Regions from separate parts of the Paenarthrobacter sp. TAF1 genome, predicted to be linked through region 3. Evidence: riboswitches for the same ligand, from Rfam matches in the RefSeq annotation. Region 3 holds a riboswitch; each other region holds the start of a gene.
What was found. A riboswitch is a leader RNA that binds a small molecule or an ion and turns the genes downstream of it on or off. The one in region 3 is predicted to bind S-adenosylmethionine.
Positions count from the first base shown of each region.

Region 1: another riboswitch for S-adenosylmethionine. It lies ahead of AB4Y81_RS13220 (DUF1737 domain-containing protein); the one in region 3 lies ahead of metX (homoserine O-acetyltransferase MetX).
Region 2: another riboswitch for S-adenosylmethionine. It lies ahead of AB4Y81_RS10555 (hypothetical protein); the one in region 3 lies ahead of metX (homoserine O-acetyltransferase MetX).

Region 1 is NZ_JBFRDO010000009.1:32,990-36,806, forward strand. It holds gene AB4Y81_RS13210 (aromatic amino acid ammonia-lyase) at 1-169, opposite strand, end outside; gene AB4Y81_RS13215 (NtaA/DmoA family FMN-dependent monooxygenase) at 169-1,497, opposite strand; SAM riboswitch class IV at 1,653-1,764, shown strand; gene AB4Y81_RS13220 (DUF1737 domain-containing protein) at 1,778-2,041, shown strand; gene AB4Y81_RS13225 (rhodanese-like domain-containing protein) at 2,038-2,448, shown strand; gene AB4Y81_RS13230 (O-succinylhomoserine sulfhydrylase) at 2,449-3,657, shown strand; gene AB4Y81_RS13235 (hypothetical protein) at 3,668-3,817, shown strand, end outside.
Region 2 is NZ_JBFRDO010000005.1:512,212-516,028, reverse strand. It holds gene AB4Y81_RS10565 (VIT1/CCC1 transporter family protein) at 61-1,224, opposite strand; gene AB4Y81_RS10560 (hypothetical protein) at 1,463-1,654, shown strand; gene AB4Y81_RS10555 (hypothetical protein) at 1,651-1,950, opposite strand; SAM riboswitch class IV at 1,967-2,086, opposite strand; gene AB4Y81_RS10550 (sodium:solute symporter) at 2,197-3,732, opposite strand.
Region 3 is NZ_JBFRDO010000005.1:54,909-58,725, forward strand. It holds gene AB4Y81_RS08585 (hypothetical protein) at 29-478, shown strand; gene metX (homoserine O-acetyltransferase MetX) at 522-1,643, opposite strand; SAM riboswitch class IV at 1,658-1,775, opposite strand; partial or broken gene AB4Y81_RS08595 (bifunctional o-acetylhomoserine/o-acetylserine sulfhydrylase) at 1,960-3,297, opposite strand; gene AB4Y81_RS08600 (VOC family protein) at 3,492-3,817, shown strand, end outside.

The DNA of each region.
Region 1 (3,817 bases), on a different contig from region 3:
GGCCGTAGACCCGTTGGCCGGAAGCGGCCGCCTGCTCCACGATCTCCCTTCCCCGTCCGATCAAATTCAACGCATCTTGGTTGAGTTCCACGTGAAACGTCGGATCCGCAGCCGCTTCCGCCACAGCCAATGCGGAAACGGGGCCCGTCCCGATGGTGAAAATGCCCATTAGAAATCCAGCAGGTTTTGGCGGAATCCGCCGTTGCCGTAACTCTTCCTCAACAGGCCGCGGCGGCGGAGTTCCGGGGTCAGCTTGTCCAGCACACCGTGCACGGTCACCGGATCAACAAAGCCGGAGAACAGGAAGCCGTCGCCCCCTACCGCCGCGCCGGTCTCCTCCAGATAATCCGCAATTTCTCCCACCGTGCCGATGATCGAATCCCCCGCACCACCGCTGCGTGCCTGCAGGATTTCGCGCAGCGTGGACCCGGGAGGGGCAGCCTTGGCGAAGTGCTCCAACGTGCCCTGGTTGCTGTTGGTGCTCAACTCCGGAAGCGGGGCATCGAGGTCGAACTTCTTAAAGTCGATCACGGACAGGTAGGAGATGGAGTTGAGCTGGCTGTCGATGTCACGCTGCGTCAATTCCCGGCGCTGCGCCCGTAGCTCCTCGGCCTCGGCTGTGGAACCCACCACGGTGGGCTTCAGCACGAAAAGCACCTTCACGTCGTCGGGATTCCGCCCGGCTTTCGCCGCCTCGGCCCGGATCGAATCCCGGTAGGCCTTCATACCGTCAACGCCGCGGGCGAGCGCAATTGCCACATCCGCGTGACCGCCGGCAAACGCTTTGCCCCGCGGAGAGGCGCCCGCTTGGACAAGCACGGGTTCCTCGGGCAACGGTGCCGTGTTCAGCGGCCCACGGACCTTGAAGAAGTCGCCGTCGTGGTTGATCGGATGCACTTTGGTATGGTCCGCAAACACCCCGGCTGAAACGTCCTCAAGTACAGCGTCGGCCTCCCAGCTACGCCAAAGCCGCCTGACGACGTCGACGAATTCCTCCGCTTTTTCGTACCGGAGGTCGTGTTCGATCTGCTGGTCCAAGCCGTAGTTCTGCGCGGCGAGATCGCTGCCCGAGGTGACCACATTCCATCCGAGCTGCCCCTCGGAGAAGTGCTGCAGGGTAGCGAGGAGCCGGGCCGCGGTGAAGGGCGGGTAGAAGGAAGCGCTGACCGTGGGAACGATCCCCAGGTGCTCCGTGGCGGAAAGCAAGTACGGGACCAACGCCAAGGGATCGTGTTTCGGCGCAAAGGACGCATGGGCCAGCGAAACCTCGGCAGTACCGCCATAGGTGTCCGGGACGGTCAGGGAATCCTCGATGATGAACAGGTCCAGCCCGGACAGCTCGAACGCGCGCACGGCCTCCTGGTACAGGGCGGGCTTCTTCCAGTCGTACCCCAGGCTGTAGCCCGGAGTGCCCCAGCCCTGCACCCCGAAACCGTGCCCCACGAACCAACCAAAATGCAGCATGGGCTTGAGTGTAGAACTGCTCTGTCCGTTCACCGCGACCTGATTTCATACGAAGTTACAGGGGGTCGTACTGCGTCAATTATGCTCCCGGGACGTCTTAATTGGACCCGTACTCCAGTACCGCCCGGTTACGCAACATGACGACGGCCGCCGTGCGGGCCGTCGTCGTGAATGCTACGTTTTTCTTGAGTAATGAGAACCAGCGCAAAGCCCTGACTTGCTGGTCGGCAACCCTCTCTCCGGCGGGGTGCCTCAGGTGACTACTCGGCGTATCGACAACTCGAACTGCAAGCGTGACTGAGGAGCACCAGCAATGCCTGAACCCACTGAAGAAAAACTCTCTTACCGCCTGATAACAGGCCCGGATACCCGCGACTTTTGTGAGCGGATCACCAACGCCCTGGCGGATGGGTACGTACTGCACGGCAGCCCCGCCGCCACGTTCAACGGAACCGACGTGATCGTCGCGCAGGCCGTCGTCCTGCCCGCCGCGATTGCCAGCGCCGATGCCGCAGTCGCCAACGCCGTTGATGAACTGGATACCGACGACGAAGAAGCATTCGAGGGCCACGCATGAGCTACGCAGGTGACCTGACCCCGCAAGACGCGTGGGCCAAGCTTGAACAGGGCGCCATCCTGGTGGACGTCCGCACCGAGGGCGAATGGGCCCACATCGGAATCCCCGACACGAAAGCCACCGAGAACGATCCCCTGTTCATCCAGTGGAACCTCGCCGGCGGCATCCCGAACTCCCGCTTCATCGAGGACCTGCAACAACAGGCACCCGAGGACGACGGCGTGGAGCTCGTCTTCATCTGCCGCTCCGGCCAGCGCTCCATCGCCGCCGCCATCGCCGCCACGCAGGCAGGCTTCACCGCCTACAACGTCCTTGAAGGCTTTGAGGGCGAACCCGACCGTTACGGCGAACGCACCGTCAATGGTTGGAAGAACCGTGGCCTGCCAACGAATCTGGGGACCGAGTAAGTGACTTTCAATCCTGACGCCGCCGGCTGGAGCCCCGACACCCAGGCCGTTCGCGGTGGACTTGACCGTACCAACTTCCAGGAAACGGCTGAACCCGTCTTCCTGAACTCCGGCTTCGTTTACGAATCCGCCGCCGCGGCAGAACGCGCCTTCACCGGCGAGGACGAACGCTTCGTCTACTCCCGCTACGGCAACCCGTCCGTGGCCACCTTCCAGGAGCGGCTGCGCCTCCTCGAAGGTACCGAGGCTTGCTTCGCGACGGCGTCCGGCATGTCCGCCGTGTTCACCGCACTGGGTGCCCTGCTGGCTGCCGGTGACCGCGTGGTTGCTGCCCGTTCCCTCTTCGGCTCCTGCTTCGTGATCCTCAACGAGATCCTTCCGCGCTGGGGCGTGGAGACCGTGTTTGTGGACGGACCGGACCTTGACCAGTGGCGTGAGGCTCTCTCCGAGCCGACCACCGCCGTCTTCTTCGAGTCACCGTCCAACCCGATGCAGGAAATCGTGGACATCCAGGCTGTCAGCGAACTGGCGCATGCCGCTGGGGCGACTGTCGTCGTCGACAACGTCTTTGCCACCCCCCTGCTGCAGCGCTGTGGCGAGCTGGGCGCCGACGTGATTGTGTACTCAGGCACCAAGCACATCGACGGCCAGGGACGCGTCCTCGGTGGCGCGATCCTGGGCACCAAGGAGTTCATCGATGGACCGGTGAAGCAGCTCATGCGCCACACGGGGCCATCGCTTTCGGCTTTCAACGCCTGGGTGTTGACCAAAGGCCTGGAAACCATCGGGCTCCGAGTCAACCACAGCTCGGCATCGGCCCTGAAGATCGCGGAATGGTTGGAGCAGCAACCCGCCATCAGCTGGGTCAAGTACCCCTTGCTGAAGTCGCACCCGCAGTACGAGCTCGCCGCGAAGCAGATGAAAGCCGGAGGCACAGTGCTCACGTTCGAGCTCTCGCCGTCCGCCGGCCGCTCCGCGAAAGAAGCCGCGTTCGCGCTGCTTGATGGATTGCGTGTCATCGACATCTCCAACAACCTTGGTGACTCCAAGTCGCTGATCACCCACCCTGCCACCACCACCCACCGGGCCATGGGTCCGGAGGGCCGGGCGGCGATCGGGCTGTCCGATGGCGTGGTGCGCTTGTCGGTGGGGCTGGAGGACGTGGACGATCTCATCCTGGATCTGGAGAAGGCCCTCAAACAGGTCTAACCTTGCTGGCATGAGGCATCCATACCGCCGGGCGGGGGCTGTCATCGTTGCGGGATCGGTGGTGTGGTTGGCCGGGATTTCACCGGGATCCCGCGTGTACCTCATGCACGACCCCGCAGAGCGCCTGCGTTTGCTGCTTGCCAGCGAGCGCGGATGGGTG
Region 2 (3,817 bases), 460 kb from region 3:
CACGCGGGGCAGCGCGGAGGACGAACCAACATTACGGTCTGCCGGGGGAGCAGTCCAAACTCAGACGATCGCCGCGCCGAACAGCAAACCGAGACCGTAGGTGGCAGCAGCTGCTCCCAGCCCGATGGCCAGCTGCCGCAGGCCGCGGCTGAGCGGCGACGTACCGGACAGCAAACCCACGACGGCGCCTGTCGCCAGCAGCGCGATGCCCACCAGGACTCCGGCCACCAGGAGCGCGGCCATACCCGTCATCCCGAAAAGGAAGGGCAGGATCGGAACGATGGCTCCCGAGGCGAAGAAGCAGAAACTGGACAGCGCCGCGCCCCACGCCGAACCCACCGATTCATGCTCATCGGCCACCGGTTTCTCGGGCTGCAGGGAGAGGCTGGGATCGCAGTCGCAGCTGAACAATCCCATGCGCTCGGCTGCCCGGTGCTCGGCGGCTTCGCGGGTCATGCCGCGTGCCAGGTAAACCAGGACCAGCTCGTTGTGGTCGATGTCCAGCGACGGGGCTGCGGTGAGGGTGGCCTGGGTGGGGAGGGTGGCGTTGAGCAGTTCGCGTTGCGAGCGGACGGAGACGTATTCGCCGGCACCCATGGACAGTGCGCCGGCCAGGAGCCCTGCAACGCCGCTCATGAGGACCACGGAACTCGGTACACCCGTCGCGGCCATGCCCATGACCAGCGACAGGTTGCTCACCAAACCGTCGTTGGCGCCGAAAACTGCTGCGCGGAAGGTACCCGAGAGCCGGTTGCGTCCACGGGTCGCCAGGCCCCGGACTACTTCCTCGTGGATTTGTTCATCGGCCACCATCGCGGGGGTGGCGGCCGGCTCGGTTCCGTAGGGGGAGCGGCCCTCTGCACGTTGCGCCAGGGCCAGGACGAAGACCGAACCGAAGTTGCGGGCCAGGAACCCCAGGAACTGGCTGCGGGCGGAAGCTGCCTTGGGCATGCCTGCGTGCTCACCCAGGAGTTTGAGCCAGTGCGCTTCATGCCGCCCTTCGGCTTCGGCCAGAGCCAGCAGGATCTGCCGTTCCTCGCCGTCGCGGCGCTGGGCGAGTTCGCGGTAGACCGCAGCCTCGGCGCGTTCATCGGCAAGGTACTGCCGCCAACGCCTGATGTCCGACGCAGTGGGTGCTGCCGGGTCTGCGGTGTGGTGGAGGGCTGTGGGTTCGATGGCGGGGTCCGGAGCGGGGCTCGACGAACTGTGGGATTCCTGGTGCATCTGCACTTTATCTCCTGTGCTGGGTGGGGTAGTTGCGGCCCCATTGCACGCCCCACACTACCGCTTATTTGCAGGGTTTTTTGGCTGGTATTCCTTAGCTGGAATGTTCGGTGTACCGTAATTTCCGGCTCTGCTTGACCCTCGCTTTGGCCGGTGCTCAGATGGAAGGACAGGGGCGGGGAGCCTCCCCGCACTCGGTTAGCGGGCTCTTACAGGCCCACGGGACGGAGGTTGCACCATGGACACCACCGAATCACACGCCAAGTACCCGGAACGCACCACCATCGAGTCGGACCCGGCCTACGACTACGCCGAAGACCAGGAAGTGGACGAGCCCTGGGTTGAGGAAGTGGACGCCCCCGAGGACGATGAACGGGTGGTGCCGATCGATGAGACCGAGGAATTCCGTGGGGAGGAAGAGGAAATCTAGTCCTCGTCCCGGCTGCCGAGGGCGAACAGGCGCGGCTGGCCATCCCGTTTTCCTGTCGCGGCCACAGTAACCGTCAGGGTCCGGGACGCCTCGCACCACGTTGAGGGCCGGACGGCCTGGGCCAGCGCTTTGGCGATCTGCTGCGGATGGGGATGCCGGAAGAACAGGGTTTCGTTCCTGGCCACTATGGTGACCGTGCCCAGGTAAAGGTCGACGGCGGGGATCACCGTGACGGTCCGGGCTTCGGTTTGGCCGGTGGTGCTGTGGGCGTGGCTGGTATCGCTCTGATACGGCAAGGTGCTGCTCCTGTGGAGAGTGCTCTTGCCCGCTCGGTTGTCTCAGGTCCGGGACGGGCCGCTTCCTCATCCGAACCACCCGTGAACATGGGGTTGGTGCATGGCCAGTCGGAGCTTGGCGCCACATCTCTTGAAGCTGGGACAACAGTACCGCACCTGCGGTTATGAAGGCCCTTTTGCCGGGAACAAAACGACGGCGGTGCTGCCCCCGTGAAGGGGGCGGCACCGCCGTCGGGTATTGCCTGGTTACTTGCTGCTGCCCACCGGGTGGACTTCCGGCGGCAGTTCCTCGGAGATGGCGCCGGCTACGCGCTTGTCCCAGGCCTCGCGGACGGCTGCGTCCGTGGGCGGAGTCAGCAGGGAGACCACGACGTAAACCACCAGAGAAGCACCGAGGCCCCAGTAGATGGGCTCGTTGGCGTAGACGCCGTCTTCGCTCGGGATGACACCAACCGCGTACATGATGAGCAGGGCCAGTGTCAGAACTGAGCCGACTGCCATGGACCATGCAGCCGCGATGCCCGTTCCGCGCTTCCAGACCAGGCCGCCGAGAATGGCGACCAGGAGTCCGCCTACCAGGATGTCGTAGGCGATGGTCAGGGCAACAACGACGTCCTGCGCTGCCATGGAAATCAGGACTGCAACGATGCCCAGGCCCAGGACCCAGTAGCGGTTTGCCTTGACGTCGTGCTCGGGGTTTTCCGTGTCGTCTGTGTTGATCGTCTTGCCGAACCAGCTGGCCACGAACGGGACAACGTCTGCGCGGGCCACCGTAGCGGCGGCGATCAGGGCGCCCGAAGCGGTGGACATCATCGCAGCCACAGCCGCGGCCATCACCAGTCCGCCGATGCCGACGGGCAGGATGTGGGTTGCCACCTCTGCGTAGACAACGTCCTTGCCGAGGTTGGCGACATCGATGTCCGGGAGGGCGACGCGGGCAGCCAGGCCGATCAGTGCGCCGGCGATGCCGTAGAGGATGCAGTAAACACCGGCGGTAGCTCCGCCCCAGCGTGCAACGGTGGCGGTCTTGGCGGTGAAGACGCGCTGCCAGATGTCCTGGCCGATCAGGAGGCCGAGGGTGTAGACCACGAAGTAAGTGATGATTGTCTGGACGCCGATGCCGTCGATCTGGAAGAAGCTGGCGTCAAGMCGCTCACGGATGCCGTCCATTCCGCCGGCTGCGTTCAGGACGAACGGCAGCATCAGGAAGAAAATGCCTACGGTCTTGATGAGGAACTGCACCTGGTCTGCCAGGGTGATGGACCACATGCCGCCGATGGTGGAGTAGACCAGCACGATGGCGCCGCCGACTGCGATTGCCAACCAGCGTTCCCAGTCGAAGAGCACCACGAAGATGGTGGCGTAGGCGCCGGTGGACGTGGCGCAGAGCATGAGGGTGTAGGCCAACATCACGATTCCGGATGTCTGGGTGGCTTTGCTGCCGTATCGCAGGCTCAGCATTTGGGAGACCGTGTAGATCTTCAACCGCTGGATGGTGCCGGCGAACAGGAGGCTAAGGAGCAGCACGCCGGAGCCGATGGCCACCACGAGCCACATGCCGGAGATGCCGAACTTGTAACCGAGGCCCACGCCGCCCACGGTGGATGCGCCACCGAGGACCACGGCGGCCATGGTGCCTGTGTAGAGGAAGGGTCCCAGGCGGCGGCCGGCCACCAGGAAGTCGCTGTTGTTCTTTGTGCGGGACTTGCCCCACCAGCCGAAGGCCAGCATGGCGAGCAGGTACACCACCACGATTGCGATATTAATAGCCGAAGATTCCATGAACGGTCCTTGGAGCTGATGCACGGAGGTTGGGGTTTTCGACGATACCCCTGCGATGCGTCGAAGTCTCTGTGCGGATGATTGG
Region 3 (3,817 bases):
TGGGGTTAAGACCTAGGAGGCCTGCACTGTGAACAATCTGATCTTCTGGATCATCGTCTGCTCGTGGCTGATTCCCATGGGAATCCGCATGTACAACCGGTCCAAGGCCCGCCGCCTGCAGAACGGGAATTTTCGTGGTCAGGATTATCCGCAACAGGGTTTCCCACCACAAAATTACCCGCCGCAGGACTACCCGCAACAGAATTACCCGGGCTACCCGCCAGGGCCGGCAGTCATCCGCCCTGCAGACGAGGCTCCGCAGGTCGCGCCGCCGTCGAACGCCTCCTACCCAAGCGGTTCCTACCCAAGCGATTCCTACCGGGCCGGACAGCCCGCTCCCGCGCCGTTTCCCACTGCCGGTTCCGAGCCCCAGGGCTACCGCGCCCGCAAGCTGGCTGAACTGGATGCGAAGTTCACCAATGGCCAGATCGCCATGGAGGACTACATGAAACAACGCGGGGAGATCATGAACGGCTAGGCACGTCCACAAACAGGCAACTCTACGAACAGGCTCCTCACGGTCAGGCGAAGAACGCCCCGCGAAGCTGCTCCGACAATTGGCCGATTTCCGTGAGGAAGCCATCGTGGCCGATCGGCGCCTGGATGGTGTGGACCGGAACATTCCCCGGCAGTGCTGCCGCCAGTTCCTTGGACTGGGCCGGGAAGTACAGCCTGTCCGTGTCCACAGCAGCAACAAAGAACTCGGCGGTGGCACGCGAAAGTGCTTCCTGCAGTGTGCCCCGTCCCCGCCTGATGTCGTGGGACATCAACGCTTCGGTGATGGCGATATAGCTGTTGGCATCGAACCGCCGCACAAGCTTTGTCCCCTGGTGGTCCAGGTAGCTTTCCACCTGGTAGCGACCACGCTCCCCCAGGACTGCTGCGGAGAGCGGCGTTTCCTGATGTTGGGCTTCCCTGCCGAAGCGGAGATCCAGTTCCAGGGCGGAACGGTACGTGATGTGCGCAATCCGGCGGGCCAGGGCAAGTCCGTGTTCCGGAGCCGGACCGCCGTAGTAGTCCCCATTGTTGAAGTGCGGGTCCTGCCGGATGGCCAGGGTTTGGGCCTGCGCAAAGGCAATCTGCTCGGCGGTGCTGTAGGCTCCCACCGAAATGACGGCGCAGCGGTTGACCCTCTCCGGGAACGTGACAGCCCATTCGAGGGCCCTGGCCCCACCCATCGAGCCGCCCAGGACCGCGTGCCAGGATTCAATCCCCAAGAGGTCCGCCAAACGGGCCTCAGCAACCGTGCTGTCGCGAAGAGTGACCAGGGGGAACCGGGAACCCCACGGCTTGCCGTCCGGCGCATCGGAGGACGGGCCGGTGCTGCCATAGCAGCCGCCCACGATATTGATGGAGACAACGAAGAACCTGTTGGTGTCGATGGTGGCGCCCGGACCCACCAACTGCTCCCACCACCCTTCCTCGTCCGTGGCTCCGCGGGCAACGTGGGTGCTGCCCGTCAGCGCATGCTGGATGAGCACGGCATTGGACGCGTCGGCGTTGAGTCGTCCCCAGGTTTCGTACGCCAACACGACGTTGGGGAGGTGACCGCCGGCTTCGAGCGCCAGCGGCCCTATGCCCGCGTACTTGACGGTTCCGTCTTCTTCTCCGGATTTGGGAAGTGCTGTAGCAGTGATGGTCATTCCTTTGACACCTAACTTCGCGCTTGCCCGTCGCCTTGCGTGCGAACAGGCCAGGTCTTCACCCGGGGCACCCCACCGCGGAAGGAGGGTTGCCGGCCAGCAAGCCGGGGCTATCTGCTGGCACTCATGACCTAATACGTAGAGTCTAGGAAAGACACCACCGTTATGGCGAAGAATGTGACACCAGTGTGACGTTCAAGGGCAGCTTCATTCACGAAAGAGCACTCCGGGGTGCCGTCCGGCGAATAATCGTCGATGTGGACGACACCCCGGGTCCGTCAGCCGGGTGCGTCAGCTGCAGGCGTGGACTGCCCGTTCAGGCGCCCTTGGCCGCGCGGAAGCCGGCTTCGAGGTCGGCAATGATGTCATCGATGTGCTCAATGCCCACGGACAAGCGGACTAGGCCCGGGTTGACGCCGGCGGCTACCTGCTGCTCGACCGTCAGCTGGCTGTGCGTGGTCGACGCCGGGTGGATGACCAGGGAGCGGACGTCACCGATGTTGGCGACGTGGGAGTGCAGCTCCAAACCGTCCACGAAGCGCTTGCCGGCCTCTACGCCACCCTTGATGTTGAAGGCCACGATGGCTCCCGTGCCCTGGGGTCCGTACTTGCGGCCCCGCTCGTACCAGGGGCTGGACGGCAGGCCCGCATAGGCGACCGATTCGACGTCGTCATGCGCTTCCAGCCACTCGGCCACCTTGGTGGCGTTGGCGACGTGGCGCTCCACCCGCAGGCTCAAGGTTTCCAGGCCCTGGGCAATGAGGAACGCGTTGAACGGCGACACGGCCGAGCCGAGGTCGCGAAGGAGCTGGACACGGGCCTTCAGGATGTAGGAAAGGTTGGCTCCGAGCGCTCCGTCCTTGCCCAGGTCGCGGGCGTAAACCAAGCCGTTGTAACTGGGGTCCGGGGTGTTGAAGCCGGGGAACCGCTCCGGGTCCTTGCCGAAGTCGAAGTTGCCCGAGTCCACGATCACGCCTGCGATCGCCGAACCGTGTCCGCCGAGGTACTTGGTTGCGGAGTGGACCACAATGTCCGCGCCCCACTCGATGGGCCGGATGAGGAACGGCGTGGAGAGGGTGTTGTCGACGATGAGAGGCACGCCTGCCTCGTGCGCGACACCGGCGACGCCTTCGATATCCAGCACGTCCTGGCGTGGGTTCGAGACGACTTCACCAAAGAACAGCTTGGTGTTCGACTGGACGGCCGCACGCCACTGCTCGAGGTTGTCCGGGTCCTCGACGAAAGTCACGGAGATGCCGAACTTCTTCAGCGTGTGGGCCAGCAGGTTGTACGTGCCGCCGTAGAGGCTGGGGCTCGCGACGACGTGGTCGCCGGCCTCGGCGATGTTCAGGATGGCAAAGGTCTCGGCTGCCTGGCCCGAACTGAGCAGCAGTGCACCCAGACCGCCTTCGAGGCTCGCGACGCGCTGTTCCACGGCGTCCTGCGTGGGGTTGCCTATCCGGGTGTAGATCGGAGCCAGTTCGGCCAGGGCAAAGCGGTTGGCCGCGCTTTCAGCACTCGGGAAAACGAACGACGTTGTCTGGTAGATCGGCAGGGAACGCGCGCCCGTGGCGGCATCCGGCTCTTGGCCTGCGTGGATCTGGCGGGTTTCGAAAGACCATCCTTGGGACATGGAATTCTCCTGTTCGTGGCGCGTGTGGTCGGCGGAATAGCTGCGGGAAGGAAGCTGCGGCCAGTCTAGGAAGTGTCCGGGTCCTTGGACAGCTTTGTGACGCCAGCAGAATATATGGGCTCTTTTGCGACCTTCCATGACGCCCGTCGCGAGATCCCACCTTAGTTAGGGTTGGCTTAGCTGAGACACCGATCACAAAGTGCCAAGATGAAGCCATGCGCATGGATCACGTCTCTTACGCCTGTGAACGAGATGGCCTCTTGGCCACTACCGAACGAATTTCCGCGGCTCTGGGAGTGGACGCAGTCCGGGGCGGAGTGCACCCGCGCTTCGGCACCCGGAACATGATCATTCCCCTTGCGGATAACAAGTACCTGGAAGTCGTGGAGGTCCTGGACCACCCTGCTTCCGACAAAGCACCCTTCGGCCAAGCTGTCCGTGCACGCTCAGCCGCCGGCGGCGGTTGGATGGGCTGGTGCGTGGCAGTTGACGACCTCGCCCCGTTTGAGGAACGCCTCGGTCGCGCAGCAGTCCCGGGCAA